DNA from 4 places in the Clostridium sp. 1001283B150225_161107_B6 genome. Region 1 is predicted to be linked to each of the others. Evidence: predicted binding sites of a transcription regulator. Region 1 holds the regulator's gene; each other region holds the start of a gene.
What was found. Region 1 encodes HrcA, which represses chaperone genes, less so after heat shock. Its sites were predicted from a motif close to TGTTAGCACTCNNNNNNNNNGAGTGCTAACA; they were not measured.

Region 1 (8,231 bases):
AGTATTTGGGGTATAATAACACCAGATAAAAGAAGTGGAACTGTAATTTCCTGGGGTGTTCGATACTCTTACCAATTTTGAACCTACATTAGACAAAAGGGATTCCAATATTTTTAAGCGGATGTCAGGCCTCCGTCGAGTGGAAGGCAGATGTTTAAGTGAGGTTGCCCACCTAGCATTGCTAGGCGTCAATAAGTAAGAGACGGCATTCTGGGGTTACACATGATAAAAGCAGCGGTTACCCCGCTGCTTTACTTCGTTTACAGGAGTTGGACCGAATATGAAGAACAGAATGATTGCATGGGTAAGCGGCGTGATACTGGTAGTGGTCACGCTGATGGTGATAATCGTGAAGATGGAGCCGCCCAGGGACGGAATCATAAGGGCCCAGGCGTTTAAGGCCATGGCTCTGGCCCTTACGGACAAGGAAGAGTGTGAGAAGAGGGCGAAGGAACGGGGAACCTCCCATTTTTCAGCAAAAGAAAAGGACAACTGGTTTGTCAAATACATGGATTATCTCTATGATGAAGGCTGTCTGGACCCGGAGCTTACGCCTGCTTCCCTGTCCTCGGCCCAGGGATATCTTACATACGCAGAGGCTGCATACATGGCCGGCCAGGTGTCCGGCAAGCTGAAGCTCCAGGCCGGCTCCACCAGGAATAACCGCGGCCAGGCATATCCCGAGGAGGACTGGTGGAAACTGTATGATTCCATCCTGAAGGAGACGGACCCGGAGGGAAAGGTGGAGGAGATAGAGGCTGTGCTCTACGGCACCCCGTCCAACCTTGACCAGGCCGAGAGCTGGACGGCCTATACCACGGCCGGCAACTTCGGGTTCCAGGGACTTGCACTGGACGCGTTCCTGGACTGTGAGATACGGTTTCTGGCCAGGAACGGGGAGATGATTACCTCGGGCCTGGTGTCCAGGAACGTGGTCTATGAGAATGTATGGCTGGCTGAAAGCGACGGCCGGCATTTTAAGGCGTATCTGGGCACGGCCTACCGCGAGTTCCCGGTGAGCGCCAAGCTTGGCGGGGAGGAGGAGATGGCCGGCAACCTGGCTGACCTCCACATGGAGGACGGCAAGCTGGTCAGGATAACCATGAAAAGGGACCGTCTGAGCGGTAAGGTCCTGTCCGTGACAGAGGGCGCCATTGAGATAGAAGGCTATGGGGAGATTCCTCTGGCTCCCAATTTCCATGTATATAAGGTATATGGGGATTTTAAGGTGCTGAAGGCTTCGGACATACTGGTTGGCTATAACCTGCAGGAATTTGTGGCGGCGGACGGACAGCTGTGCGCAGCCCTTCTGGAGCGGGAATTTGATGCCAAGACCATCCGCGTCCTCCTAATGGATACTGGATTTAAACGTGTGTTCCATGCCTCTGCTGATTTGGTGCTGGGATGCGGTGCTGATTTGGAATATGAGAATGCCAAGGGAAAGATGGTGGGAGAGCGCCTGGAGGCCGGCACGCAGCTATCAGTGGGCCCTGACAGCCCTTACCTGGAGTATGGGCGCATGATTATCACACCGGATGAGCCGGAGGCCATTACCATCCGTTCCATTGAACGGAGCCAGGGCACGCCGGTTTACAGCGGAAGTCTGGAAATCAAGGGGACGCCGGAGGGCCTGGTGCTGGTCAATGATTTGTATCTGGAGGATTATCTGACAAAGGTAGTGCCCAGCGAGATGCCGCCGTCCTATGAGAAGGAGGCGCTGAAAGCCCAGGCTGTGTGCGCCAGGACCTATGCCTACCGGCAGATACAGGGCAACACCTACAGCCAGTACGGCGCCCATGTGGATGACAGTACGAATTTCCAGGTCTACAATAATACCAAGGCTGACGATAAGTCCACCCAGGCTGTGAAGGAGACATACGGAAAGATGCTGTTCTACGGGGATAAGCCTATTGAGGCGTTCTACTTTTCCACCTCCTGCGGCCGTACTGCGGATGCAGGCGTATGGGGGACTGACAGCGGGAAATATCCCTACCTGAGGGCAGTGGAAGTGAAAGAGGGAGGGCGGAGCCTGGGTAAGGAAGACAACCAGGGCTTTGAATCCTATATCAAGAGGGAGGACGTGATTGCCTTTGATACTTCTTATCCCATGTTCCGCTGGCAGACAGACCTTCCGGCTGACATTGCTTCGTCCCAGATTAGCGGAGCCGGTCAGGTACAGGACATGACCATAACGGACCGGGGGCCGGGAGGCATAGCAGATGAGCTGACCGTCACAGGCACCGGCGGTACCGTAACCATCAAGGGGCAGTCCGCCATCCGTTCTGCGCTGGGAAATCCGTCCCTGACCATCACCAAAAAGGACGGGGGAACCATGACGGGAACAGCCGCCCTGCCCAGTGCATTCATTGCCATTGAAAAGAGAACAGGGGAGGATGGGAGTATTTCTTTCCATATATATGGGGGCGGTTTCGGACACGGCGTCGGCATGAGCCAGAACGGCGCCCAGGGCATGGCAAAGACAGGAAAGGGATACAAACAGATACTGGACTTTTTCTACCAGGGAACAGAATTGAGGGAGTGCACGGAAAACCAGTGATTCCGGCGGATTAAGCGGAAACAGAAAAGAGAATATAAAAGAGAATATAAAAAAGAACAACCCGGCTGGGCCCTGAAGGCTTTGCCGGGGTGTTCTTTTTGCTTCGTTGGAAAATAAAATCCGGAACATATGCCTTATGACTGCACCAGATAGACCTCTGCGTTCTGTGTGCCGTGCTGGCGTGTCTCGGCATGGGTATTGAAGAAAATATCAATGTGGTTGCCTCTGACAGCTCCGCCCCGGTCCTCCGCCGTATAGACGACGCCGTTAATCATAACCTTGGAGCCGTAGGGAATCACCCTGGGGTCCACTGCAATGGTGTGGCCTGCCGTGGCCACTGCACCGGTGCAGGTATGGCGTCCCCAGCCCTCGGAACAGGCCCTGCACGGACAATAGCCTGTTGTCTTGAACACGCCCAGGGGAACCAGGTTCTGAGCTGTGGCTGCAGGGGCTGCTTCCCTGGCTTCGGGATTGCCGTTGGTATAGGTCCTGGGATTGGAAAAATCACTGTCTCCCACATAGCCTTCTACCAGATAGACGCCGTCGGGCAGGGTGCTCCAGTCCATGTTAAGGTTGAAGGCGTGGCATCCGTTGCCTTTGCCGCTGCCGTAAAGCTCGTCGCTGTATTCCCCGGCCGTCATCCTCTGGGAAAAAACTTCCTCGCCTGTATTCTTATCTTTGATGGATATCCGTACGTTAAGCGCATCATCAGGGGTACTGCTGTTGTAAGCCCAGCCGCTGATGGTGGTGCTGTTCACTGTTTCGAACCTTCCTTTTGGCGCTGCTGCAAGGGCTGTGATGGCGGTGGCCGCAAGCAGGCTGACAGTAAGGATAGCTCCGGTCAGTAAGTGTCTTAATTTCATGGTGTAATACCTCCTATTGCTCAAGTAATAATTAGAAAAAGATTTTTAACACATTAATAAATAATATGTAATACTTTTGTAATATATGAGCAATAAACAAGTTTTTACCATATTTTTTTCCTCTTGTCAAGGAAAAATATGGAAATAAGGCCATTTCCTGCAAATATAGCCGTATTTTGGTAATTATTTCTGGCCCGGATCTGTTTTTAAGGAGAAGGGCAAAAAAAATACCAGGCTCATTTGCCTGGTATCATTATTCTCACATTATGAATCAATCCTGCACTAGGAATACCTCTGCAGTATATGTACCCTTGGCCAGGGCTTCCTCATGGGAGCCGTAAAAAATATCCAGAATATTACCGTTCACAGAAGAGCCTTTGTCCTCCACTGTGTAGACAATGCCGTCAATCTTCAGCTTAGTGCCAAGAGGAAAATAGTTCAAATCAGCAGAAATCGTGTGATTGGGAGTTGGAACCGCTCCAGAATAGGTAAGGTTATGACCGCCGGAACACTGTTCACAGCCGCAGTATCCAGTGATGGTGAAACGTCCCAGCGATGTCTCACTGGGAGCCGGAGCCTCTTCCTTCTCTTCCTTTTGGGCGCCCGGTCCCTGGGCGATGTATTCGTCTTCATTCACAACAGCGGCCCTGTGGCCTTTGGATTCCCGTGAACCGGAGGTTTCCTGGGATTCCTGGACATCCTGGGCTGTGTCCTCGGGCGTATCTGATGTACCGGCATCCACTACGGTTACATCCGTCCCCACCGGTTCATCGGCAAATGCCGGAAAAGCCACCGTGAGGCTGAATGCAGCCATGGCTGCTGCCAGAAGGGTTTTCTTAATGTAATGCATACAACTACCTCGCAATCTTATGACATTGTTATGGTTTTATATGTCTTATAAAGTTGTACCTTCATTATATTACAAAAATGTTACTTGTCAAGTTAAAATAATTAAGCAAGTGTTACAAGAGTATAAAATGTGGAGAGAATATGCCGCAAAATTGGTATATTTATGTAAAAAGTGGAGGGTGAAATCCATTATCTAGTTGATACGAAAAGGAAATGGCACATGATGTGCCGGGGGGAGAATGGAAGACACAAATAATATGAAAAGAATTTGCTTTTATCTCTTGACAAATGGCGCCAGAAGGAATATATTATGGAATGTAGATGTTAGCACTCCTAAACGTCGAGTGCTAATAATTTCAGAAAGGAAGGTGAGCAGATGCCATTGGATGCACTCCTGGACGACAGGAAGGTCACTATACTGAAGGCCATCATCAAGACATATCTGGAAACCGGGGAGCCCGTTGGCTCCAGGACCATTTCCAAGTATTCAGACTTGAAGCTCAGCTCTGCCACCATCCGCAATGAGATGTCAGACCTGGAAGAGATGGGGTATATTGTACAGCCCCATACCTCGGCAGGGCGGATTCCTTCCGATAAAGGGTACCGGTTCTATGTGGACCAGATTATGCTGGATAAGGAGAGCGAGGTAACTGAGTTCAAGGAAATGATGGTCCAGAAGGTTGATAAGCTGGAGCTGGTCCTTAAGAAGATGGCCCAGGTGCTGGCTGCCAATACCAACTATGCCACCATGATAAGCGGCCCCAGTTATCACAAGACAAAGCTCAAGTTCATCCAGCTTTCCAAAATGGAGAAGCACAAGCTGCTGGTGGTCGTGGTGGTGGAAGGCAACATCATTAAGAACACCATGATTGATATCACGGACGAACTGAGTGATGAGGAGCTTCTGAACCTGAACATCCTGCTGAACAGCAGCCTCAACGGACTGACCATTGAGGAAATCAATCTGGATGTTATCAGCAAGCTGAAGGGCGATGCAGGCAACCACAGCCAGGTGGTGGACCTGGTGCTGAATGAGGTGGCGGAGGCCATCAAGGCAGGGGAAGAGGACCTGCAGATTTATACCAGCGGAGCCACCAACATTTTCAAGTACCCTGAACTTTCGGACGGCGGCAAGGCCAGCCAGCTCATTGACACACTGGAACATAAGGAAGTGCTGCAGGAATTTGTGGCGGAGGTCAATTCCGGCACAGAGGAAGAAGCGGGCATTCAGGTTTATATCGGTGATGAGAGCCCGGTGCAGTCCATGAAGGACTGCAGTGTGGTCACTGCCAATTATGATTTGGGAGGAGGCCTGAGAGGAACCATCGGTATCATAGGACCCAAGCGTATGGACTATGAAAAGGTCCTTGGGACACTGCGCAATCTGATGAATCAGCTGGATACAGCATTTAAAAAAGATGAAAGGTGATAAGCTGTGAGTGAAGATATGAAGGACGAAGAGTTAAAAAAGGAAGATGAGGCCCTGAAGACAGAGCAGGAAACAGAAGATGCCCCTAATGCCGGAGAGCCGGCAGAAGGCTGTACCCCGGAGGAAACAGAGGAAGGTACAGAGGAAGCGCCTGCTGGTGAAAAGGAAGAAAAAAAGGGATTCTTTAAAAAGAAAAAGGACCCCAGGGATGAGAAGATAGAAGAGCTCACCGACCGGGTGAAGCGCCAGATGGCGGAATTTGAGAATTTCCGCAAGAGGACGGACAAGGAAAAGTCCTCCATGTATGAGATGGGGGCAAAGGACATCATAGAGAGAATCCTTCCCGTCATCGACAATTTTGAGAGAGGCCTGGCAACTGTGCCTGAGGATGCAAAGGGAACACCCCTTGCAGAGGGCATGGAGAAGATATATAAGCAGTTGAGCAAAACGCTGGAGGAAGCAGGCGTAAAAGCCATTGAAGCAGTAGGCCGGGAGTTTGACCCTAACTTCCACAATGCAGTGATGCACGTGGATGACGACAGCCTGGGAGAGAACATTGTGGCGGAGGAATTGCAGAAGGGTTACATGTACAGGGACAGCGTGGTAAGACACAGTATGGTAAAAGTGGCAAATTGACATATCCCAATCATTATAAATATACCCCACTAAAAATAATCAGGAGGAAAAGACTATGAGCAAGATTATCGGTATTGACTTAGGTACGACAAACAGCTGTGTGGCTGTTATGGAAGGCGGAAAACCAACTGTTATTGCCAATGCGGAGGGCGTAAGGACAACACCATCCGTAGTGGCATTCACTAAGACAGGAGAAAGGCTGATTGGCGAACCTGCAAAGCGTCAGGCTGTTACCAACGCAGATAAGACCATCTCTTCCATCAAGCGTCACATGGGCACGGACTACAGGGTAGACATTGACGGAAAGAAGTACACACCACAGGAGATTTCCGCTATGATTCTGCAGAAGCTGAAAGCAGATGCAGAGAGCTATCTGGGAGAGACTGTGACAGAGGCAGTTATCACGGTTCCGGCATACTTTAACGACGCGCAGCGTCAGGCCACCAAGGATGCAGGCAAGATTGCAGGCCTGGACGTAAAGCGTATCATCAACGAGCCTACGGCAGCAGCCCTGGCTTACGGACTTGACAATGAAAAAGAGCAGAAAATCATGGTATACGACTTAGGCGGCGGTACCTTTGATGTTTCTATCATTGAAATCGGCGACGGCGTCATCGAGGTTCTGTCCACCAACGGCGACACACGTCTGGGCGGCGATGATTTTGACAATGCAATTACAAACTGGATGATTTCCGAGTTTAAGAAGGCTGAGGGCGTGGACCTGTCGGGCGACAAGATGGCCCTTCAGAGACTGAAGGAAGCTGCTGAGAAGGCTAAGAAGGAGCTGTCCACAGCTACCACCACCAATATCAACCTGCCCTTCATCACTGCAACTGCCGAGGGACCGAAGCATCTGGATATGAACCTGACCAGGGCTAAGTTTGATGAGCTGACCCATGACCTGGTAGAGCGTACCGCCATCCCGGTGCAGAACGCACTTAAGGATGCGGGCATCACGGCTTCTGAGCTGGGCAAGGTACTGCTGGTAGGCGGTTCCACACGTATGATAGCTGCACAGGAAAAGGTAAAACAGCTGACAGGCAAGGAACCAAGCAAATCCCTGAACCCGGATGAGTGCGTGGCTATCGGCGCTGCCATCCAGGGCGGCAAGCTGGCCGGCGATGCAGGTGCAGGAGACATCCTTCTTCTGGATGTAACGCCTCTTTCCCTGTCCATCGAGACTATGGGCGGCGTGGCTACCAGGCTGATTGAGAGGAATACCACCATTCCTACCAAGAAGAGCCAGATTTTCTCAACCGCAGCCGACAACCAGACCGCAGTGGATATCCACGTGGTACAGGGCGAGCGCCAGTTCGCAAGGGATAACAAGACACTGGGACAGTTCCGTCTGGATGGAATCCCGCCTGCAAGAAGAGGTATTCCGCAGATTGAGGTTACCTTTGATATTGATGCCAACGGCATTGTGAATGTTTCCGCAAAGGATTTGGGAACAGGTAAGGAGCAGCACATCACCATCACGTCCGGCTCCAACATGTCAGACGACGATATTGATAAGGCAGTAAAGGAAGCAGCTGAATACGAGGCACAGGATAAGAAGCGCAAGGAATCCATCGATGCAAGGAACGATGCGGATTCCATGGTATTCCAGACCGAGAAGGCCCTGGAAGAGGTTGGGGATAAGATTGCTCCAGGAGACAAGGCAGAAGTGGAAGCAGACTTAAATGCCCTGAAGGAAGCCATCAACCGCGCTCCGCTGGAAGAGATGACTGATGCCCAGGTAGAGGATATCAAGGCTGGCAGAGAGAAGCTGATGAACAGCGCGCAGAAGCTGTTTGCAAAGGTATATGAGCAGGCTCAGGCATCCGGCGCAGCAGGCCAGGCAGGCCCTGACATGGGCGGCGCAGGAAACAGTGCAGCAGGCGCAGACGACGTTGTA
Region 2 (8,231 bases), on a different contig from region 1:
TCATGGCCGGCTCCAGCAGAGCAATCATCTGATTGACCGCCCTGGCAGCCTCCTTTTCATAAAAACTCCCCGCATCCTCCAGCACCATATCCAATGCACCGGATTCCTCACCCGCTGCCACCATGGAAATAAGCACAGGCTGGAACAGATTCAGTTCCTCCAATGCCTGCGACAGCATCACGCCGCCTTTTAAGCTCTCCGCTGCCTGGGCCAGCCCCTTCTCCACATATGAATTTCCCATTACCCGCCCTACCGTATGCATTGCATCCAGAATTCCTATTCCGCCTCCGTAGAGCACGGCAAAGGCAGATGCAAAACGGGATGTATATACGGTTCTTAAAAGTTTTCCTATGATTGGGGTATACAGTACAGCCCGGTCTGCCTGCAGCCGGACGGAAGGACATTTCAGAATCCCCTTGAACAGGGCCATCAGTACCAGAATAAGTATGATGTAAAGGAACCCGCGGCTGCGGAGGCTGAAGCTGAGCCTCATCATCATCCGGGTAATCCAGGGAAGTTCCTGCTCCTGCAGCATGGAGGCAAACTGAGGAAGGACCGTGGTCAGCATGAATACTGCCGCCATCACGGTAATGGAGAACAATATAATGGGATAGGTCATGGCTGCACGCACCTTGCCATTTAACTCTTCCTCCCGGCCGTAGTACTCCGCCATCTTGTGAAGCAGCTCATCCAGTCTTCCGCTGGACTCGCCTGTGCGCATCATATAAACCAGCAGGTTGGGAAATACTCCCTTCATCTCCTCCATGGCCTCTGACAAGGTACGTCCCTTGTGGATGCTCTCCCTGAGTCCGGCCAGGGTTACCTTAAGAGTCTTGTCCCCGGCAGACCCGGCGCTCACTTCCAGAGCCCGGGACAGCGGCACTCCCGCTGTCAGCATGGCTGCTATCTGCCGGCACAGCAAGGGGAGCTGTCTCTGGTTCAGCTTCGCAGGACGCACCGCAGGTGTACGCTCCCGGGAACTGTACTCATAGCAATAGAGTCCCTGGGATTTAAGCATAACGAAAAGAGCCCTGCCGTTGTCTGCTTCCTTGGTTCCACAGTGAACTCTGCCATCTTCACTTTTCGCCTTATATCTGTAACGCGGCATGGCTCTTCCCCCTTTCCATAACGGTTTCATATGTACAAAGCCGGCTTTATCTGATATAAGTCAGACAAAGCCGGCCACAAAACATTTATATATGATTTTATCAGCGGAAGCTGTTCTGAGCCGGCTCATATTGGTAGCCAATACCAGACAGCACAGATATAATCCTGGACTTATCCGCATCCAATGCCTGGCACATCTCGTCCAGAGAACTATAATTGTCACGGAGCTGTGTGTTTACATAACTCAGCAAAATAACTGGGTCTTTCGGAATGGTACTCACAATTTATACCTGCTTTCTATTACCTCATATTGATTCAGTTAATATTAAATACCCTATATCTAGTCCTATTCCGGCTATAGGTACGCCAGCCTTCAGCAGAAACGATTATATCACCTGCAAGTAACGTTTTCAACATTAAATTAGGGTATTTTCCCTACTTTTTTCGTCAGTGCCAAAAGTTGATTGAATTATATTTCTATATTAGAAGTATTCTGAAAAATGCTTCCTATTTTATGGAAAAAACAGGGGCAGGAATCTGTCCGCACAGATTCCTGCCCTCTCCTCTATCATCACTCTGTCTTTATCTAAAATATCCAGAATTATTCCACATATGCGATGAGTCTGGTCCTGTCCTCATCCACATCTATAACAATGGTGCTTCCCTCCCGGACTCCATCGCCCAATATGATTCTTGCCGCCAGGGTCTCCACGTTCTTCTGGAGATAACGCTTCAGGGGACGGGCGCCGTACGCAGGGTCGTATCCCTTATCCGTAACAAATTCCCTGGCCCCCGCTGTCAGCTCTATGGTCAGCTCCCTGTCTGCCAGACGTTTATTCAGGTCCGCCACACAAAGCTCCACAATTCTTCCGATATCCTCCCTGGTCAGCGGCTTAAAGAGTATGGTCTCGTCCAGCCGGTTTAAGAACTCCGGCCTGAAATGGGCGCGAAGCTCATTCATCACAGCGTTTTCCACCTCCGGACGGATGTTCCCGTTCTCATCAATCCCTTCCAGCAGATACTGGGAGCCGATGTTGGAGGTCAGTATGATGATGGTATTCTTAAAATCCACGGTCCTGCCCTGGGAATCCGTGATACGTCCGTCATCCAGTACCTGCAGGAGCACATTGAACACATCCGGGTGGGCCTTTTCCACTTCGTCGAACAATACCACGCTATAGGGTTTGCGGCGCACTGCCTCTGTCAGCTGTCCGCCCTCGTCATACCCAACGTATCCCGGAGGCGCTCCGATGAGACGCGACACAGAGTGTTTCTCCATGTACTCGCTCATATCAATACGCACCATATTGGACTCGTCATCAAACAATGCCTCTGCCAGGGCCTTGGCAAGCTCCGTCTTACCTACGCCCGTGGGGCCCAGGAACAGGAAGGAACCAATGGGCTTGGTGGGGTCCTTGATGCCTGCCTTGGAACGGATGATGGACTGGGTCACCAGCTGTACGCCCTCGTCCTGGCCAACCACACGTTTGTGCAGAACCTCATCCAGATGCAGTGTCTTGCTTCTTTCGCTCTCTGTCAGCTTGGCAACCGGGATTCCCGTCCATTTGGATACGATTCTTGCAATCTCATCCTCTGTCACGCTCTCCCTCACAAGGCTCAAATCCTCATTCCGAATCCGCTCCTCTTCTGCCTGCAGTTCCTTCTGAAGCTCCGGCAGCCTGCCGTACTGCAGCTCCGCAGCCTTATTCAGGTCATACTTCTGCTGTGCGTCCTGAATCTCCCGGTTCACACCCTCTATCTCCTCCCTGAGGGCGGAGAGACGGTCCACGCTGGCCTTCTCATTCTCCCACTGGGCCTTCTTGGATGCAAATTCATCGTGAAGCTCAGCCAGCTCCTTCTGGAGGTCCGCCAGGCGGTCCTGGCTCAGGCGGTCAGTTTCCTTTTTGAGGGCTGCCTCTTCTATCTCCATCTGCATGATTTTCCTGGACATTTCATCCAGCTCAGCAGGCATGGTATCCATCTCAGTCTTAATCATGGCGCAGGCTTCATCCACCAGGTCAATGGCCTTATCCGGCAGGAAACGGTCGGTAATATACCGGTCGGACAATGTGGCCGCGCTGACCAGTGCAGAGTCTGTTATCTTCACCCCATGGAATACCTCATAGCGCTCCTTAAGCCCCCTCAGTATGGATATGGTATCCTCTACCGTTGGTTCGTCTACCATCACCGGCTGGAACCTTCTCTCCAGCGCCGCATCCTTTTCTATATACTGGCGGTACTCATTGAGGGTTGTGGCTCCGATACAGTGGAGTTCTCCCCTGGCCAGCATGGGCTTTAACATATTGCCTGCGTCCATGGAGCCCTCTGTCTTGCCCGCCCCCACAATGGTATGCAGCTCATCAATGAACAGGATAATCTGTCCGTCGCTCTTTTTCACCTCTTCCAGCACAGCCTTCAGTCGTTCCTCAAATTCACCCCTGTACTTGGCGCCTGCCACCAGAGCGCCCATATCCAGGGCAAACAGCTTCTTATCCTTTAATCCGTCCGGAACATCCCCGCGCACAATCCGCTGCGCCAGGCCTTCCACCACTGCCGTCTTACCCACGCCGGGCTCTCCGATAAGCACCGGATTGTTCTTCGTCTTACGGGACAGGATACGTATGACATTCCGGATCTCGCTGTCACGCCCAATTACCGGGTCCAGCTTCTGGTCCCTGGCCCGCTCCACCAGGTCATATCCGTATTTGGCTAACGTATCATAGGTCGCCTCCGGGTTATCGCTGACCACCCTCTGGTTTCCCCTTACAGTGGAAAGGGCCTGCAGGAATGTCTCACGGGTTATGTTATATAACTTGAATAACGCCTTGATATCCTTATTAGGATGCTTTAAAAGAGACAGGAAAAGGTGCTCCACAGATACATACTCGTCACCCATGGCCTTTGCCTCGTCCTCGCCGCTGATAAGCACCTTATTCAAATCGCTGCTGATGTAAAGCTGGCCGCCGCCGCTTACCTTGGGCAGGCGTTCCACTGTCTGCTTTGCCTCATTGGAAAACATATCTCCCTGAATCCCCATCTTGGTTATCAGCTTAAGAATCAGGCTGTCCTCCAGGGTCAGCAGGCTGTACAGAAGGTGCTGCTCATCAATCTGCTGGTTTCCATATTCATACGCCAGCTTCTCACAGTTCTGTACTGCTTCCATTGACTTCTGAGTAAATTTATTAATATTCATTACCCATTCCCCTTTCTTCTCTGCCGCTTCTGACCGGAATGCCTGTATGAATCCTCCGGGTACAGGGGCTTACGGAATTGTGCTTTGTCATCTTTGTTCTAGTCGTACTATAACACATGTTGTTAGCACTGTCAAGGGTCGAGTGCTAATTTTTTAAAGAAAAAAGAGCGCGCAAAATGGCGGGATAAAGAAGAAAAACCGCGGCACAGACTTCATTTGTCTGTGGCCGCGGCCATACGCATATTCTTTACTTCACGCCGGTTGCTGTGATTGTCTTGTCAGTAAGGGTTCCCTTGTAGATAATGGTTGCTGTATCCCCTATCTTCAGTTTATCAAACATGCCTTCCTTTCCCAGGAAAGTAAACAGGGTGTTTGCAGGGTCGGTTGTATCAATGACCACATAGTCCGCCCCAACTTCCGCCACCTTGCCGGAAAGAGTGTTGATTTTTGCGTCTTCTGAATCCATGGCATCCTCAGTCACAATTTTGGTTGCCACCGGCTTGTCGGTCTCATCTTCCAGGTCGCCGTAATAGGTAACATCGGCCTGTACGCCGGACTTGATGCCGTCCTTGGATACCTTCTGTGCAATCTTGGTATTAAATGTAAATGTTCCCTCGTCTGCAGCCAGGGTCAGGGTGTCATCGTCTGCCTTCTCAATGGTTCCGGTGATAATGGTATCCTCTTCAGCAGCTGCCTCTTCCGCTGCCTCTGCGGCGGCAGATGTGACGATGTCCACTGATTTTGCCTTCGTTGTATCTGCGGAAAGCTCTCCTGCATATGCCACCTCTACCTCATCGCCTTCTCCAATGGCATCCGCGCCTTCAACCTTGGCCTCAGATACATCAAACTTCACTTCCTTGCCTTCGTCATCCTTGACGGTAACCACGTTGTCTGTCACCTCTCCCACGAAGCCATAGAAGTACTGCAGTTCCATATCATCCTCTGCCTCTGCAGATTTTTCCGTTTCAGTCTGTGCTGCTGTAGTCGTTGGGGCTGCTGTGGTTTCTTTATTGCCGGAAGAACAGGCCGTCATCCCCAGTGCAAGCGCCAGGACTGCAACTGCTAAATAGTGTCTCTTCATAATAATCTCCTCTTTTCTGAATCATGCTATGTCATAAGATATGCCGGGACTGGCAGCATATTCCCCCTGCCGTCGTCCACGATACATATTACTACGAAAAACACTATTTTACTATGTCTTTTTCTTTAATTTTTCATAAAAGTTTAAAAAATCCCCATTTTTCCGATAGACTGGGATACCAGTTTTTTAAAGAGGGGGGCCATTTTATCCGATACCTCCTGGACCTCCTGATGGGACAGCGGGGCATCTGTCATGCCGCAGGCCAGATTGGATATACAGGAAATACCGCATATCTTCATGCCCATATGATTGGCAGCCAATGCCTCGCAGGCCGTGCTCATGCCCACTGCATCCCCTCCCAGTATCCTGCACATCTTTACCTCGTACGGGCTTTCGTAGGCAGGTCCTGTCAGCTGCACGTAGACTCCCTCCTGTATCCTGATTCCAAGCCCGGAAGCCGTGGAACGGATAATATCCCTCAGGTCTTCATCGTATATATGGCTCATATCCGGGAACCTTGGTCCCAGCTCCTCCAGGTTTGGTCCGATGAGCGGGGAGGGGACAAAGCAGGATATCTGGTCCTTGATGAGCATGAAATCCCCTGCCCCATAATCATAATTGATACCGCCTGCCGCATTGGTCAGAAAAAGGACCTTCGCACCCATAAGCTTCATCAGGCGGACAGGCAGGACCACATCTGACATGGGATATCCTTCGTAATAATGGACCCGTCCCTGCATCAGCACTGCCGGAACCCCATTTATGCAGGCGAACACAAACCTGCCCTTATGGCCGGGTACCGTGGATACAGGAAATCCCTCAATATCGCGGTAATCAATGGTTCCCTGGATTTCCAACTGCTCTGCGTAGTCCCCAAGGCCGGAGCCCAGCACCAGGGCCACCTTAGGTTCAAAGGGAATCTTAGCCTTTATGCTGTCATAGCAGTTTCTCAGCTTGTCATACACAGGATTTGTCATATCTGTTCTCCTTTTCTTGCGGGAGCTTAACCCTCCCTTGTTATGTGAAGTATATCATACCTGAACCATATGGCTCAACCTTTTATGCGGGGCAGGCACCTTCTTCTGTGCTCCCTCCGGTTCTGCCTGTACCACACTGCCAAAAGGGCCAGCAGACCCACGGTTATCCCTAAAAGCCCTGCTCCCACTGTTATGACAAAACCGCTTCGTACCCAATACCAGAGATTTCCTTCCCGGCCCTCATCCTGAGGCTCCGGTGCAGGTACATGGTCTGCTGCGGGTGACGCTGCCTGGGAAACTAGGGACACCGGCCTGTACACCATCTCCAGTTCTTGGGACCCGGGCTCTGTCCAGCCGACTTCCCCCTCGTATACAGCCTCATAATCCCTGAGAAGCTTTTGCCCTGATACAATGGCCTGGCGGCACACTCTTCCTGCCTCGTCCTCATAGGATTCCCCTGACCAGTCCGCTGTAAGAATACGGTAATCCAGCGGGGACAGGTCCATAAACTCCAGCAGCTGCCCTCCCATGGACACGCAGGTCTCCAGGACCGCATCCCCTGGTATAACCAGGGAACCCCCATGGTATTCGTCTGCCCCATAGGCGTGGAAGGTGACAGGCGCCAGGAAGCCCTCCTGCCATTCCTCCCCTATAATCCGGCTTTCCCTCAGAAAAAGGGTTCCCTCTGCCGGACTTCCCGATACATCCTCTTCCAGGAAAATGGACACAGGAATTCCTTCCGCCCCTTCCACGCCATTATATACTATCTTCCGTTCCATACTCCGGCTGACATACTGTCCCGGAACCGTTACTGTCTCCCAGTAATCCAGCAGGTACTCCTTTCCATCTCCGTCCCAATACCGTTCAGGCGGTTTTTGGATTTCTCCGTCTTCAGCTGTCTCCGCTGTTCTGGTAATCCGAAGTTCTGCACCATAATGGCCCCCTGCCGCCGGCTTCTGTGACGGCATGGCCCGTACACTGTCTGCCTGCCAGAAAACAGCTGCCGTCATTGCCGTCACTGCCAACACGGTCCTGCCTGCTTTTCCCCTTATACCTATCCGTCTGCTAAACGGTAATCCATTCCATCTGTCTGTCATAAGCATTCCTCCCGGCTATCCGCCATTTTACAAACTGCAGGAGAACAGAATACAAATCATATAAATATGTCAAGGTACATCAATTAAAACTGCCTGTTAAAATGGGAATCACGGGTTTCAGAAAGAAACCCCGTCTCTGTGCGGTGCACAGCCAGATGTCTGAAGAAAACAATCTGTGGTCTTATTATACATAACCTTAAGATAAGAATCAAGGGCATTTCCGATATTATTACACCTGTGCCAAGTCTCTCACCCCTAATCGGCCCCGTGCCTACACCACTGCAGCCGGATAAAAAGACGGCATCCCTTTTACTTAAGAAGGGATACCGTCTCAAACTTATCTGTCAATGCATCGTCAGCTGAATCATGGTCTGAACTGGCTGTACTTATGGCCGGGTGCGATTCCTCCCCTGTAGGCTGCAAGCTCGCTGACCGTCACCAGCTGATATCCCCGCGCTGTCAGCTCCGGAATCAGCACAACCGCTGCATCCGCTGTGGTGCTGTAGATATCATGCATCAGTATGACGTCCCCGTCCTTTACCTGGCTCAGCACCGTGTCAATGGTCCTCTGCGCGTTCCTGTGCTGCCAGTCCCTGGTATCAATGGACCACATGATGGCCGGCATGCCCATGGACCCCAGCACATTAAGGGATGCCGCATCAATATACCCGCCCGGCGGGCGCATAAGGACAGGTGATACGCCGCAGACAGCCTGAATCTTCTGGTTGGTGGAGCCAACCTGGCTTACGATTCCGTCTGCTCCGATTTTAGTCAGA
Region 3 (8,231 bases), 380 kb from region 1:
ACCTGATTACAATATCCTGACCCTCATATACCAGGTCAGCTGCCAGGGCCGGAGCCGGTATGCCGGTGGCATCCATGAAACGGTATGTCTCTCCCAGCAATCCATCCTCCAGCATGTTTTTCACATCATACGGACGGTTCACATACACCGCACCGGACGGCGGATTGCTGTAAACAGATTGGAATGTGCGGTATCCGCTTCCCTGAATGCCGCAATGGTTCTTAAAGTATGTATAATCAACCAGTTTATCCTGTCCGTCCTTGCAGAAAGCCCCATCCTTACCCAGTGAGTTCCACCAGCTTATGACCTCTGAGGACTCTGGGGTAGGCATTTCCACTGCTGCCAATATCTTTGCGTTGGCCACCAGGTCAAATTCAAATATAATGTTGCCGCGGATAGCAAGTCCAGAGCTGCCGCCGGAACTGCTGCCGGAACCGCCGCTGCCCGTACCCGGATTGATGCTGGCAGAGGACACTGCATCCAGTCCATAATCTGCAGTACTTAAAATCCGTTCATTGGAATATGTCTCCAGCTGGCTTTCATCACCGCCCCATACCGGATTCTGCTGGCCCGGAAGGGCTGTCTCCAGCACAAAGGTCTTGATATAATCTTCAAACCCGTCCGCTTTAATGACCAGTTCATGGCTTCCCGGCGTCAGCCTGGCGTGGCATTCATTTTCCAGGCGCACCATCCCTGACACCACATGGTAATCCACACAACCGCCTTCCAGCAGGGTTCCGTCCAGATACACCGCATAAATGGGGTTGGTTACCGCATAATTGAATTCCTTCAGCTCAAACAGTAAATCCTGTCCGGCCAGATACTGGAAATCGCCGTTCAGCACCAGGTCCCCTGCCTTGCGTATGGTTTCAATGGTAGTGCGCATATCAGGATAACCCTGGGACTTAATGACAAGATCGTGTTTCTGATTCCGTCCGTCAATGGCCCGACTGGTACCCACAATCTCAATGCTTCCGTTTCTGACCCTGAACTCCAAATCAGCTCTTCCCTCCGCAGACATTCCATAATCTTTCTGCACCTTATAAATATGGCTCAGCCACTCCCTGGCATAATCCGTGTCCTCAACTTTAATGGTTATATCCTCTCCTACCAGAGTCCTTTGGGAATACATTCTTACAGATTCCGCAACATCAGCATCCCCATTTCCCCCGCCGGTGGCAAAGGTGGATTTTCCCGGGTTCATCCTTGGGTTGCCGTCCATATCGTAATTTGTCAGGAAATAGTCAAAATAATCTACGGGACCGGAAGCCAGTACGTATTCCGGTGATTCACCTTCAATGACTCCTGTAAATGGATTTGCGCCCTGCCCAATCCGTACGGTCTGCTTCAGTTCCTCATCTGTTCTGGAAACAGCTGTAACCTCTGACAGCTCTGTGGGATTAACCTCGAATTTCACAATAGTCTGCTCATCATTGACAGGGGAGGGGACAAAGCTGTGTCCGTTCAGGGTGAAATCATAATCGTCCCCGTTTCCCTGCTGCAAGGTCAGAACCCCGTAATAGACCTGCTCTATATTCATGACACCGCTCTTGGATATATAGAATATATCCTGTTGCTCCGGTGGATTCTCCTGTCCGTCATCTGTGCCTGAACTGCCTGCGGATGAATTACCGCCTGAAGGTGAACCGTCCCCCGAGGACGAGCCGTCCCCGGAAGACGAGCCGTCCCCGGAAGATGTGCCGCCCCCGGAAGATGAACCGCCCCCGGAGGAAGATGAACCGCCCCCTGAGGATGAACCGCCCCCGGAAGATGAACCGCCCCCTGAGGATAAGCCGCTCCCTGAGGATGAGCCGCTCCCTGAGGACGAGCCGCTCCCTGAGGACGAGCCGCCCGGCATCGGGTCAGCTGTCAGGGGAACGCTGTTTTCATCTACCCAGGCTCCGCTGGCGTCCACCAGGTATCCGTCCGGTGTCAGTCCATCCGACGCCATGTCCCCGGAAGGATTAAAATAATACCATCTGCCGTCTATGGCCTTCCACCCCGTTACCATGGAACCATCTGACAGAAGATAATACCACTTTCCGTTTGCCTGGTCTTTCAGCCAGCCCTTTGCAAGAGCGCCGCCGGCATCAAAATAATACCACTTCTCCCCGTCCGGTCCATTGGCAATTTTTCTCCATCCCGTGGCCATGGAGCCATCTCCCGCCAGATAAAAGGTCCTTCCGTCAGGGCCGTAGAACCATCCTGTCTGCATGTAACCGGCCCCGTCAAAATGATACCATGTTCCATCCTTATCCTTGAACCAGTTATTCCTAACATAATTTCCGCTGTCCCTTTCATAGCGCCATAGCGATTGATTGGCTCCCGCTCTTTTCCATGACCCGGATTCAGGGTTTTCTGCCCCGTAGGGCACCACAGTGGCTGACAGCATGGATAGTACCATTGCCGCTGTCAGCATTTTCAACTTTTTTCTCTGCATCCTTTTACCGCTCCTCTTTTATTTTGCCCTTAAATTGTATCAAAAATCAAAAAATTAACCTACCATATTGTCGAGGTTAATTATCACTAACCATGAATTAATCGAATATTTTTATCAATTTTGAATATTTAACGCAAATTGACCTCATAGCCGGCTTCACAGAATTGCTCTGCAGGCATCTAATTTCACTTCATACTTATTTGTTCATACTTTTCATACTTTTTTTATAATTTTATTAGCACTCACCTCTTGACAGTGCTAACAATCGTGCTATAATACAGACATAAAGCAAATGAAAACAATCAGTTCTATGAGCGAGGAGGATATAACGATGATGTTAATACCAAGAAGAAATTACGGACTTAATTTATTTGATGACTTTTTCAATGACCCATTCTTTACCAGCGCCTCCGAAAAAAACGAGGATGCCAAGAAGCTTCCGGTGATGCGCACCGATATTCTGGAGAAGGATGGAAACTATATTTTGGAGATTGAACTTCCCGGATTTAAGAAGGAGGACATCAGAGCAGAGCTTAAGGACGGATACCTGACTGTCAGCGCAGAGATAACCAAGTCCAGCGAGGACAAGGATGACAAGGGTACCCTGATTCACAAGGAGCGCTATACCAGTTCATGCAAGAGAACCTTCTTTGTGGGCGAGCAGATTCGCCAGGAAGATATCAAGGCTGGGTTTGAGAACGGTATCCTGAGACTGCAGGTGCCGAAGGATGCGCCGAAGGTGGAAGAGACGCCAAAGTATATTGACATTCTGTAATCATCATTGACAGCCCACACTCCTTTTATATATATATTATCCCTAATAGCGGATGCAGCCGGGAATCCCCCCTTCCCGGCTGCATCCTTTTTGTGTCACAGTAAAAATAAACCACCTGCTCTGCAGGTGGAGGGAATATCTTCAGATAAAAGCAAACTCCTGTGCTAAACTAGATGTAGGTCTGCAAACCACAAATAAAAAAGCACAGGAGGTCCAAAATGGACAATAATAGTTTAGCTCATACAAAATGGGATTGCAAGTATCATCTGGTTTTTGCACCAAAATATCGTAGACAGGTAATCTATAAAGATATCAAGGCAGATGTAGGACAAATCCTTGGGACATTATGCCGAAGAAAAGGGATAGAGATAATCGAGGCACAATGCATGCCAGATCATATTCATATGCTGGTAAGCATTCCACCCAAATATTCAGTATCAGAGGTGGTGGGTTATCTCAAGGGAAAAAGTTCACTCATGTTATTCGAGAAGCATGCGAATCTAAAGTACAAGTAGGGAAACCGTCATTTCTGGTGCCGTGGATATTACGTGGACACAGTAGGAAAGAATACGGCAGCAATAAAGGCATACATCCAAAATCAGATAAAAGAGGACTTGGAATATGACCAAATGTCGATAGTAGAGTACATAGACCCGTTTACGGGTGAGCCGGTGAAGAAAAACAAGAAGTAGGACTCTTAAGAGTCAGTAGGAAGTCAAAGCAAACCAGCAAGCCCCTTATGGGGCAAAGCCGGAGTAAGGAAGCACTGAACATGCCCTTTTAAGGGCAGCTGAGAATGTGGTGCAGCAGGCAGACTTTTCAGTGCGCCTTCCGGGCGCAAGCAGGTAACATCCCCTTATAGGGGCAGAACAAGCCACCGGCTTAGCCGGTGGTCTTGACTTACCCCCATCTGCTTGTCCTCTTCTGTTTGTCCCCTCCTGTTTCTTGTATCATTTATTTTTCTATGCTTTCCACAAAAGCCGGTCGTCCTTGATGGTGGCCAGCACCCGGATGTTCCGTATCTCATCTGCCTCTGTTTCCAGGGGATTCTGTTCCAGTATCACAAAATCCGCCTTTTTTCCAGGTGTAACGGTTCCCTTTTCATTTTCCTCAAAATACTGGTATGCCCCATTGACCGTCACTGCCTTAAGCGCATCCCATACCGGAATGCGTTCCTCCGGTCCCAGCACCATGCCTTCCCTGGTGCGCCGGTTCACTGCGCACCACAGTGTCTCCAGCATATCCGGCATGATAACCGGGCTGTCCTGGTGCAGGGTGAAACGGACCCCTTCTTTTAAGGCCGAGGCCGCCGGACTGATGCGGCCGGCCCGTTCCTGGCCAAAGTTGCGGACATGGATATCTCCCCAGTGGTACACATGGGCCAGGAAAAAGGAGGGGATGATTCCCAGCTTTTTTACCCGTGCCAGCTGGTCCGGCCCCAGAAGCTGGGCATGAATCATCACCGGCCGGATATCCCCCCTGTAAAATCCAGGTTTTCTTCTCTTTCCGTCATCCAGCTCCCGGTATGCTGCCTCCATCTGGTCCATATACTGCTCTGCCGCCATATCCCCGTTGCAATGGGCCAGGAGCTGCATGTCTTCCAGCTCTGCTTTCAGGATATCCGCCTTTACCTGGCTGTCCTCCAGGGTATTATAGCCGCAGTAATCTTCTTTTGCCCCGGGCCCTTCCGGCAGATAGGGCGTCCGCATCCAGGCCGTTCTTCCCTGGGGAGAGCCGTCCAGAAACATCTTATACCCCCCAAGCTTTATATGCCCCTTGTAGTCCTTTATATGGTCTGAAAATGTCTCCCGGATGGCATCACTGTCCCGGATATCCATATAAGAAATTAAATCCAGTTTTAAAAGTCCTGATTTCAGAAGCATCTGGTACAGGGGTATCAGCTGTCCGGCCATCAATCCCTCCTGGACCGTGGTGATTCCGCAGGAAGCATAAAGCTCCTGGGCGCGGCCATAGGCCGTCAGGAAATCCTCTGCCGAGGGCATGGGAATACGGCCCTGGTAACCCACGAATGCATTTTCCTCCATATATCCGGTTGGCAGTCCCTCCTCCATCTCTATAACGCCGCCCTGGGGCGCCTGGGTTTGTCCGGTGACGCCCAGCAGGTTGAGGGCCATGGTGTTGAACACTCCCATATGGCTGGACTGGTGTTTCAGTATGAGCGGGTTCTGAGGTGCTGCCTGGTCCAGCACCTTCCTGCCGGGATGGCTGTGCTCCTTCAGACGGTTGTGGTCATAACCGGATGCCGTGACCCATTTTCCCGCCGGAATCTTCTTGTCCGCAATGTATTGCCGGATACATGTTATGATATCCTCAAAGCTGCATGCCCGGCCCAGGTCTGCCTCCATGGTATGGCTGGCGCAGGCCGTAAAGTGGCTGTGGGCGTCTATGAAGCCCGGCATCATCATCCTGCCCTGCAAATCCAGCCTGCGTGCCTTATCCCCTGCCCGTTCCTTTACCTTGTCCCATGTCCCTGTATCCAGGATTCTTCCATCCTCTGTCAGCACGGCCTCCACCCGGGGACACCTGTCCTCCATGGTAAGAATGGTACCGTTATAGTAAAGCGTCTGCGCCATGTCCTGTCCTCCTGTTCTGTGAATTGACTTTCCCTGTTTTTCTTAGTATAGTACCTATATCACGATTCATAATACCAATATTATCACTAAAAGTATGCACATAAAAGGAGTTTCTTATGATACGCAGGTGTATTACATGGATGAAAAAGCACCCTGTCCTCTCACTCTTTTTCCTGATACTTCTGTATCTGGTGATTGGGGCCACGGCGCCTTTCTGTCACTATAAACCTATTTCCCGGGAAACAAACGCTGCGGTGTCTGCCGCCGGCTTCTGCCAGGAGGGAACCAGCGGCGACCGCGCCATGATACTGGAAACCAACCAGAGCGCATGGGATGAACGGATGCGTCTCATGAACCTGGCCAGGGAGCAAATCATACTGTCCACCTTTGACTTCAGGGACGGAGAGAGTCCCAGGGACCTGATGGCCGTCATGCTTCACAAGGCTGACCAGGGAGTCAGGGTGAAGATACTGGTAGACGGTTTCTCCGGCCTGGTGCGCATGGAGCCCAGCAAACTTTTCCGCGCCCTTTCCAGCCATCCAAACATAGAAATCAGGATTTACAACAAGATGAATCCCCTGCTTCCATGGAAGACCCAGGGCAGGATGCATGACAAGTATGTGATTGTGGATGACTATGGGTATATTCTCGGCGGCCGCAACACCTTTGATTATTTCATCGGCTCCTATCCCACGGATTCCAGAAGCCATGACCGTGAAGTCCTGGTCTACAATACAGGCCACGGGACGGATGAGGGAAGGAACAGCTCCCTGTACCAGGTGGAGGATTATTTTGAGAAGGTATGGAATCTGGATGTAACCGTCCTGTTCCATGACGATGAAAGGACGGCAGCCAAAGCTTCGGTACGGAATGCGGCAGCCATGCTGCGGGAACGCTACAAGGTCCTGGCCATGAACTACCCGGAGCTGCTGGATGACGGGGAGGATTCCGCCGGCTGCAGCGCCCTTCCCGGCCAGCCCGGATGTCCGGCCCTGCCCTTGGATTCCAGTATTAACGATGACGGCTATCCGGCGGGGCCAGACAGACCTGGGAACGCAGATAAGGCGGCAGGCACAGATAAGACGGCGGGCACAGATAAGACGGCAGGCATAGATAAAGCAGACGCCGCGCCCCCTTCCCTCCTTCTGACCGCCAACCAGTCCAGGGCCCTGGATTATTACCAAACCAGCACGGTTCCCACAGGAAAAATCACCCTGGTATCCAATCCCACCGGCATCTACGCAAAGGAGCCTGTGGTCTTCCATACCATGTCCGTCCTTATGAAGAATGCAAAAGAGAGTGTGCTGATACACACTCCCTATGCTATATTCAATGATTATATGTATGAAACCATGAAGGAAATCACAGACCGGACACCGGTAACCATGATGATAAACTCCGTTGAAAACGGCGATAATTTCTTTGCCTCCAGCGATTATCCCTTTCACAGGGATGCATTTCTGGACACAGGCATGGAAATTCTGGAGTATGACGGCGGCCTCTCCTACCACGGCAAATCCCTTGTCATAGACCATGAGCTCTGCGCTGTGGGCTCCTACAACTTCGACCTGCGCAGCACCTACATGGACACAGAGCTCATGCTGGTTATCCAGAGTCCGGAGCTGGCTGCCCTGCTGGAGGAATACATGGCCTCCTATCAGGAGGACTGCCGCCGCCTTCTGCCGGACGGAACCTATGAAATACCGGAACACCTGATTATTGCAGATGTCCCGGTGTATAAGAGAATTGCCTGGAAGGCAGTGGGCTTTGTGATGCAGCCCTTCCGATTCCTTATATAACTTTTTTCTCCCTCCATTTTCCTGTAAGGTAACGGCTGAAGGATATGACGTAATTGGCAATCCACCCCATGGGCACCGCGTACCACACGGCTGCCACGCCCCATACGGGCGCAAAATGGAAGGCCGCATAGACACGTATGGTCAAGTTCACCAGATTTGCAATGGTAAATACCAGCACATCCCCGGAACCTCTGAGGACTCCGTCCGTACACGCCTTCATGCCGATAAACACAAAGAAATATGCAATAAAGGACAGGTATCCCGTGCCTGCTGCAAAGGCTTCCCGGCTCATTCCCTCTCCCAGGAAGGAGGTTATGATGGGACCGTTAAACAGGGCCACTATCACAGCAATGATAACAGCGAATCCTGCCACAATGCCGTAGCTGGCCCTGTATCCTTCCTTCACCCGTTCCATCTTCCCGGCGCCGATGTTCTGGGCCGTGAAGGTGGCCACTGCATTACCCGTTGCAATCATGGGCACCACGCAGATGGATTCAATCCTGCTTCCCGCGGAGTAACCGGCCAGGGCAGCGGAACCAAACCCATTAACCACGGACTGGACCAGCAGCATTCCGATGGATACAATGGACTGCTGGAGAATGGACGGCACCGCGATTCTGGTT
Region 4 (8,231 bases), 560 kb from region 1:
TGCCTGGACATGACCGGCAAGATGACGGCCGCCACCTCCACCAGCGGACTTTTCATGAAGAAAAAGGGCAGGGTAGGAGACTCTCCCATATCCGGCTCCGGATTCTATGCTGACAGCAAAAAGGGCGCGGCCAGCGCCACCGGACTGGGCGAGGACCTGATGAAGGGCTGTATCTCCTATGAAATCGTCCGCCTTATGGGCGAGGGCATGCATCCCCAGGAAGCCTGCGAGACAGCCGTCAACCGCCTGGACGCAGAGCTTAGGGAGCGCAGGGGCGAGGCAGGGGATTTATCCCTGATAGCCATGAATCCAAAGGGCCAATGGGGCGTGGCAACCAACATAGACGGCTTCTCCTTTGCCGTGGTCACAGAGGACCTGGCGCCCACCGTGTATCTGGTGAGCCGTGGGGAGGATGGACGCTGCACCTATGAAAAGGCATCGGATGAATGGATGGAAAACTATATGAAGACGCGTATGGCGCCCATAGAGGAATAGAACTATGGATGAACTAAATCAGATTGACAGGAAGCTTCTGGACTATATTGATGGAAACCGGAACCAGTTAATTGAACATGTACGCCAAATGGTGCGCATTGACAGTGTGGAAAGGGAGGCCCAGGACGGGGCTCCCTTTGGTCCGGGCGTAAAAAAAGCCCTGGACCTGGCCCTCTCCATCAGCAGGGAGATGGGGTTTGAAACCGTAAATCTGGACGGATACATCGGATATGCCTCCTATGGCAGGGGAGAAGACTATGTCTGCGCCATGGGGCATGTGGATGTGGTGCCGGCAGGAGAGGGCTGGAAGGAACCTCCTTTCAGCGGCCATATGGAAAACGGAATCATTTACAGCAGGGGAGTATTGGACAATAAAGGGCCTGTTATGGCCTGCCTGTACGGGCTGGCTGCCGTCAAGGCGCTGGGACTTCCTCTCATGCATCCGGTGCGTATCATTTTCGGATGCGACGAGGAAACGGGATTTAAGGACCTTTCCTACTATCTGACGAAAGAAAAACCTCCTGTTTACGGATTTACGCCGGACTGTAAATATCCTGTGGTTTACAGCGAACGGGGAAGGGCTGTGGTCCGCATCCTTGGCACCAAGGAACGCCTGGGGACATTTTTCGACTTTGTAAACAATTATTTTATCGGCGCCGGAAATACGGGCGACCGATTGGGTATTGACTACTACCATGAAGAATATGGTATGATGGAGATGCGCGGTTACAAGCTGGGATTACGGCCCGGCGGAGACGTTTGCTGCGAAGATGCTGACTGCGGGGACAAAGACGGCCGGGTGTCATTTGACGCCACCTTAAGCTATCCGGGAGGCACCACCATTCAGGAAATCATGAAAGCCATAACGGAAAAGGCGGAGAACAGCGGCCTGAAGGCAGAGCTGGTACAAAACTATGACCCTGTGGTATTTGCCAGGGATACGCCTATGGTAAAAGCCATGCAGGACAGCTATGAGCGGGTCACGGGGATGGACGGCACTCCGGTGACCACCACCGGCGGCACCTATGCCAAGGCCATGCCCGGTATCGTCCCCTTTGGTCCCAGTTTTCCGGGACAAAAGGGAATCAGCCACAATCCCAATGAATGGATGACCGTGGATGACCTGGTAACCAACGCAAAAATATATGCACTGGCCCTGTACCGTCTGGCGCAGCTGTAGGTCTTTGGCAGGTAACGTAAGGACGGACAGGAAGAAGGAGAGGTTTTAATATGTTGGAGATATGCTGCGGCAGCTACTATGACGCCTTACAGGCAGCGTCCGGAGGCGCCGGACGGATTGAACTGAACTGCGCCCTGCACATGGGCGGGCTTACGCCTTCCCTGGCATCCCTGGAGCTTGTGAAGGAACACTGCAATGTAAAGGTAATCGCCATGGTCCGGCCCAGGGGCGGTGGATTTTGTTACGGCGAAGAGGATTTCAGTGTAATGCTCAGGGAGTGTGAAAACCTGGTGCGCCACGGAGCAGACGGCATTGCCTTTGGCTGTCTGAGGGAGGATGCCTCCATTGACAGGGAGAGGAATGCAAGGATGATATCCATTATCCACAGCCATGGAAAGGAAGCCGTTTTTCACCGTGCCTTTGACTGCACCTCTAATCCCTATGAATCCATAGAAACCCTGATAGAACTGGGAACCGACCGTCTGCTGACCAGCGGGTTAAAGCCAAAGGCGGTGGAGGGAAAGGCACTGTTGGGTGCCCTTCAGTCAGCATATGGGAACAGCATTGAGATTCTGGCCGGAAGCGGCATCAATGTCTCCAATGCCAGGAACCTCATGGAAGAAACCGGAATAAGGCAGGTCCACAGCTCCTGCAAGGACTGGATGACAGACCCTACCACCACTTCCAACGGAGTGACCTACGGCTTTGCAGAGCCGCCCCATGAGAACAGTTATGACGTGGTGTCACAAGCCCTGGTCCGTCAGCTCCTGGACAGTCTTGGAGCGTTAGGGAGATAGGGCCATGATAGCAAAATACAAAAAGAACATGCTGGTGAGAAGGCTCATAACCATCCTGGCCGTGACAGCGTCCGCCCTGCTGCAGACCTATGTGATTCAGGCTTTTATACGGCCGGCTAACCTTTTGTCCAGCGGATTTACCGGGGTGGCCATCCTGATAGACAGGATTGCATCCCTCTACGGACATACGATTTCCACCTCCCTTGGTATGCTGGTCCTCAATATACCGGTGGCCATCCTCTGCAGCAAAAGCATCAGCATGCGTTTTACCTTTTATTCCATGCTTCAGGTATTCCTGGCCAGCTTTTTTCTTAAAATATGCAGCTTTGAACCGCTGTTTAACGATGTGCTCCTGGATGTGGTCTTCGGCGGTTTCCTGTACGGGCTGTCCATTGCCATTGCTTTAAGAGGAAATGCCTCCACAGGCGGTACGGACTTTATTGCACTCTATGTATCCAATAAGACAGGACGGTCTATCTGGGAATATGTGTTTGCAGGCAACTGTGTGATACTCTGTATCTTCGGATACATGTTCGGATGGCTGTATGCGGGCTATTCCATTCTGTTCCAGTTCGTATCCACCAAGGCCATCTCTGCCTTCCATCACAGGTACGAGCGGGTGACATTGCAGATTACCACCACCAAGGCGCAGGAAATCATAGACCAGTATGTAAAACAGTACAGGCATGGCATATCCTGCGTGGATGCAGTGGGCGGTTACAGCCATAAAAAAATGTACCTGCTCCACACCGTGGTGTCCTCCTATGAGGTAAACGACATCGTACATCTCATGCGGGAGCAGGATTCCCATGTGATTGTAAATATGATTAAAACGGAAAACTTTTATGGCGGATTTTACCAGGCGCCCATTGAATAGATGCTGCTGTGGAGCAGAAGCGTATGGGCTGACCGGAAATGTCCGTTGAGTTGACATAACCCCTTTATAGTTGACATAAAATTTTTATGTCAACTATTTGCGTTTTTGTTTGGTTCAGGGGTATGCCAGGGATTGTCATTCCAAACTACCCTTCGTAAAAATTAAGATATATGAAAGGGATGTTAAGTTGATAGGCATAGGCGTCGGCGGAGAGGGGCAGTGTTCGGAAGCAGACGTGTCCGCAGAATCAGGCGGGACCATAACGGCCGCCATCACACCCTATGAAGACCATGGTGACAGTCAGAACAGCCTGACTCTTCACCTCATATCGGAAGATAACACACAGTATCTGGCCATGGAGTATGGCGGCGAGATACTGTACTGGAGCAGATAGTTCCGGGCCCATAATCAGAAAATCAGCCGGCTTTGGCACAGCCGGCTGATTTTCTGATTTCGGTTCTGTTTATACGGCAAATTTCGCAAGTCTGTTTTTTATGTCCCCGGAGCCATCCTCATCAATGTGGAGTATCAGTTCCACGGTACGGGATACCGCCAGATAGAGAACCCCCAGAACGGACTTGGCATCTACCATACGGCTGCCATACTTAATATCTGCATCACAGTCATAATGGCTCAGTGTATTTACAAAATCCACCACCTGTTCCGGCTGTTCAAACTTAACTAACATACTTGTCATAATCTTACACTCCTTTGCATATCACTGGCTCTGTTCCATGCCAGATTTGTCTTATGGTGTTGTTATAAGTATAGGAGTCCTGCATGGATTTTTCCATGGTAAGATTTTTGGATTTCCTGTAATATTTCATGTTTTCGGTCTGACTTAAGGAAAAAACAGGAAAAAAACAATGAATCCCTATGGCATCCGTTCATTACAGATAAGACTACAGCCAGATATATGCGCGGAGCGCAACTGCTCCCAGCATGATTAAAAACATGATTCCCATACCAGCCATATCACGCCTGAATTCCTTATTCATATATAATACACCTCCTTCACATGTGTTTCAGTTCTTTTGCTGGCTTTATCGTAGCACCAGGCAGCCTAAAGATTCCATATCCAAATCATGAGGTATATATAAAGATTCCGTGAGGATGGGGTGAAACAGCTTTTTCGTAAGAAAAATTTACGCAAATTATGAAAAAAATGTGAAATTAGCACTCATCTCTTGACATTGCTAACAATGCGTGTTATATTACATATAGAACAAAGGGAGAGGAAAGAAAAGAAGGGATGCAATGACATATGCTTCCTGACTTTCTCCCCACCCAGTTCCCGTACACTATATAACAACCACATAGATTATAAAATAAAGGAGAGATGACATATGTTGATGCCTAGTATTTTTGGAGAAAATTTATTGGATGACTTTTTTGATTACTCATTCGGCAGCCGCAAGACATTCGATATGATGAATACAGATATCAAGGATACGGAAAGCGGCTATGAGATAACCATGAACATGCCCGGCGTCAGAAAGGAAGATGTAAAGGCAGAACTTAAGGACGGATATCTGACCATCCAGGCCACCACAGATTCCGCCAGGGATGAAAAGGATTCCGGCGGAACCTACATCCGCAGGGAGCGCTATTCCGGCTCCTGCAGCAGAAGCTTCTATGTTGGTGATGCAGTGACCCAGGAGGATATCAAGGCTAAATTCGAAGACGGCACCCTGAAGATGGTGATTCCTAAGAAAGAAGCAAAACCGGCCGTGGAAGAGAAAAAGTATATTGCAATTGAAGGTTAGCAGATATATGGCTGATGACCTGAACATACATGGCTCCCGGAATCATTTCCGGTAGCCGCACAGAAAGCAAAGGAGGAATGATGTATGTTAATGCCCAGTATGTTTGGTGAAGATATGTTTGATGAATTTTTCAGGAACCCATTTTTCGATGATAAGGATATGAAAAAACTGGAAAAGAAATTATATGGCCGCAGAAGCAAAAACCTGATGAAAACCGACATCCGTGAAACGGATACAGCATATGAGCTGGAAATGGATTTGCCGGGCTTTAAGAAGGATGAAATCAAGGCATCCCTGAAAGACGGCTACCTGACTATCTGCGCTTCCAAGGGATTGGACAAAGATGAACAGGATAAAGGCAGCGGCAGATATATACGCCGGGAGCGCTATGCCGGTGCCTGCGAGAGAAGCTTCTATGTGGGCGAGGATGTGACCGACGAGGACATTAAGGGCGAATTCAGGCATGGTATCCTGAGGCTTTCCATTCCGAAAAAGGAAACAAAACCCCTGGCAGAAGAGAAAAAATATATATCCATAGAAGGATAATTCTGAAATGCATATTTATAAAAGGGATACCCCGGCATGAATGAAACCGGACCCTGCAGCGCCAGTGATTGTGATATGGCATCAGCGTATCGCATCTTTGGCACTGCTGGGTTCGGTTTTTATGTCCGGTCTTTTCATTATATGGTATAATGTGAATGATAAATACCATCCGGCAGGGAAAGGGATAAGCCTTCTGTCTCCGGATATGCCTAAAAAGGTCTGACAGGAGGAATGGGGCAAATGAAAAAGAAAAAGGAATGCAGGCTTTTATGGGTGCTTCTGGCAGAGGCTGTTATGTTCTTTTTCTGGCTCACCATTGCTCCGCGGCTGAATTTTGAAGGCATCCTTTACCAGTCTGCCAAACCTGTATCTGCAAAAGAAGTGCTGACAGGAGACGAGGAGAGTACTTCCGGCTTATTGCAGCGGGCAGGTTACCCCTGTACGGAGCCAACCGGATACATGATGTCAGCAGCGGATTTGCAGAAAAACTACATCGGAGCATGGGAAGCAGATGCATCCATGTTTAAAGCTACCGGCATATATAAACAAATCAATCACAGGTCACGGCCTTCCACCCAGCGCGGTTATTACGGCAGCCGCAGCCGTACCTATGGAATCACTGCGCCCGCCATTACGCGGAGCTGGTGGACCACCTTCTGGATGCGGCCCTATGTGGACTATGCCCAGTATTACCTGATTACATTTAAGGATGGTTCCAGAACCTGGGCCCTGGTGGACAATGCAATTACCCGCATACCTGCCAGAGGCAGGGTGGTGCTTCCCGTGGGCTATTACTGGGACGAGGGGGCAGCCCGCTTTCTGAATGAAAAAGAAAAAAAGGCATACCGCATAACAGACCGGGATGTGCCGGAGGACATATACCTTGGAAATGCCCTTGATTTATACAGCGGATGGATAGAAGGAGAGGAGATGGAACAATACTACGGATTCTCTTCCTTCATACAATCCGTGGCCGTAGTAATAACAGGCTGTCTTTTATTCATCACCCTGATACTATTTATGTTTTCGGACCGCAAATCCCGCAGACAAAAACACAATAAATGAACGAACGGAGATATGGTATTATTGTAAATAAGCCAGGAAAATATTAGTGTTGACAAATACATAAGGTACCTGCTATATTTATATCAGGTACCTTATGTATTTTGTTGCACACAATTGATTTCACTGATTTGCAGTTGAGAGGAGTTGATTTTTATGGAACAGGCATTGACACAGAACATTTCCAGGGAAAACCTGGGGATGAAGACCGGTCTTTTTTCCACCCTTGGAAATGTTCTGCTTTTTATATGCAAATACCTGACCGGCACTCTATGCGGAAATGTAGCTGTGCTGGCTGAAAGCTTTGACAATCTAATGGATTCCATTCAATCCCTGATGGTAGTACTGGGATTCCGCCTGGCCGGAAGAAAAGAGGACAGTCTCCATCCGTACGGACACGGCAGGACAGAGTATGTGCTTGGACTCATCATAGCTATAACAATTATACTGACCGGCGCCGCCATGCTCCGTGAAGCCATCCAGCGGATGCTTCAGCCACCGGCCCGTTCGTTTCCCACCTTGGTTTATGGGGTATCCGCGCTGTCCATCCTGGCAAAATACGGGATATCCGCATACACAAAGCACGTAAACCGGCAGCTGGAATCCATGGCTCTGGAAGCCTGTGAACAGAATGAATGGGCGGATATCAAGATGACCCTGATGACCGTTGGCTCGGCATTTCTGTACACAGTGTCCGGGATTTCTGCAGACGGGGCAGTGGGAATCATAATCAGTCTTTTGATTCTGAAGGATGGGGTGAAGGCATTTCTGAATCACTACATGCTGCTCCTTGGAGAAGGCATATCCCAGCAGCAGCTTCTGGAAATCCAGAAACGCTTTGATAAAGAAAAGGACTTCCTGACTCTGAAAAAAATGGACTTTCATGATTACGGCCCTGAGAGCAGGATTGTTTCCCTGCAAATCACCATTAACCAGGAATGTCCTCTGGATAAGGTAAATCAGTCCATGGACCGGCTGGAAAAAGAACTGCGGAAAATTGGACTGAGTCCCGCCTTTTCCCTGAGCATGGAACAGATTATTATGAAAGATATGGACAAATAAGCAGAAGAGGGTTACGATTATGAATATCACTGTCTCGAAAGAAAACTATCTGAAAGCCATCCTGTTCTTAAAGCAAAAAAACGGACATGTAAGGGCCACGGATGTTGCTGCCTCTCTTTCCGTAAAAAAGCCCAGTGTTTCCATTGCATTCGGCAAACTGGCGGCTGACGGGCTTATTCTGGTCCACAGCAACCATGAGGTAGACCTGACCGAAGCTGGATACAGCATCGCGGCTAAAATCAGCCATTCCTATGAGACCTTTCGGCAATTCCTGTGCAGCATCGGCGTACCGGAAGAGGTTGCAGAACTGGATGCCTGCAGAGTTGAACATTACTTAAGCCCTGAATCCATTCTTCATATCACAAACCTTATAGCAGGACGGGAAGAACCTCAGGCAGAATAAAACCAAGGCAGAAAACCATACACAGATTAAGAAATCAGAAAAC

Region 2: the regulator HrcA is predicted to act here: its motif matches at 4,421-4,451, upstream of clpB (ATP-dependent chaperone ClpB).
Region 3: the regulator HrcA is predicted to act here: its motif matches at 2,674-2,704, upstream of I2H39_RS04975 (Hsp20/alpha crystallin family protein).
Region 4: the regulator HrcA is predicted to act here: its motif matches at 4,521-4,551, upstream of I2H39_RS00900 (Hsp20/alpha crystallin family protein).

The regions. Positions count from the first base shown of each region.
Region 1 covers NZ_JADNMD010000001.1:744,482-752,712, reverse strand. The annotation lists RNA gene ssrS (6S RNA) at 45-221, shown strand; gene I2H39_RS03390 (SpoIID/LytB domain-containing protein) at 281-2,557, shown strand; gene I2H39_RS03385 (3D domain-containing protein) at 2,692-3,420, opposite strand; gene I2H39_RS03380 (3D domain-containing protein) at 3,692-4,270, opposite strand; gene hrcA (heat-inducible transcriptional repressor HrcA) at 4,646-5,698, shown strand; gene grpE (nucleotide exchange factor GrpE) at 5,705-6,334, shown strand; gene dnaK (molecular chaperone DnaK) at 6,390-8,231, shown strand, end outside.
Region 2 covers NZ_JADNMD010000014.1:112,113-120,343, forward strand. The annotation lists gene I2H39_RS24515 (type II secretion system F family protein) at 1-1,108, opposite strand, end outside; gene I2H39_RS24520 (DUF4250 domain-containing protein) at 1,209-1,388, opposite strand; gene clpB (ATP-dependent chaperone ClpB) at 1,709-4,300, opposite strand; gene I2H39_RS24530 (hypothetical protein) at 4,548-5,381, opposite strand; gene I2H39_RS24535 (purine-nucleoside phosphorylase) at 5,525-6,358, opposite strand; gene I2H39_RS24540 (hypothetical protein) at 6,433-7,455, opposite strand; gene I2H39_RS24545 (polysaccharide deacetylase family protein) at 7,820-8,231, opposite strand, start outside.
Region 3 covers NZ_JADNMD010000001.1:1,120,002-1,128,232, forward strand. The annotation lists gene I2H39_RS04970 (N-acetylmuramoyl-L-alanine amidase family protein) at 1-2,440, opposite strand, end outside; gene I2H39_RS04975 (Hsp20/alpha crystallin family protein) at 2,772-3,215, shown strand; partial or broken gene tnpA (IS200/IS605 family transposase) at 3,434-3,907, shown strand; gene I2H39_RS04985 (amidohydrolase) at 4,178-5,809, opposite strand; gene I2H39_RS04990 (phospholipase D family protein) at 5,926-7,608, shown strand; gene I2H39_RS04995 (MATE family efflux transporter) at 7,601-8,231, opposite strand, start outside.
Region 4 covers NZ_JADNMD010000001.1:184,530-192,760, reverse strand. The annotation lists gene I2H39_RS00930 (N(4)-(beta-N-acetylglucosaminyl)-L-asparaginase) at 1-495, shown strand, start outside; gene I2H39_RS00925 (Sapep family Mn(2+)-dependent dipeptidase) at 500-1,675, shown strand; gene I2H39_RS00920 (copper homeostasis protein CutC) at 1,726-2,472, shown strand; gene I2H39_RS00915 (YitT family protein) at 2,477-3,349, shown strand; gene I2H39_RS00910 (hypothetical protein) at 3,537-3,743, shown strand; gene I2H39_RS00905 (HPr family phosphocarrier protein) at 3,813-4,046, opposite strand; gene I2H39_RS00900 (Hsp20/alpha crystallin family protein) at 4,696-5,115, shown strand; gene I2H39_RS00895 (Hsp20/alpha crystallin family protein) at 5,200-5,661, shown strand; gene I2H39_RS00890 (hypothetical protein) at 5,902-6,726, shown strand; gene I2H39_RS00885 (cation diffusion facilitator family transporter) at 6,880-7,785, shown strand; gene I2H39_RS00880 (metal-dependent transcriptional regulator) at 7,805-8,188, shown strand.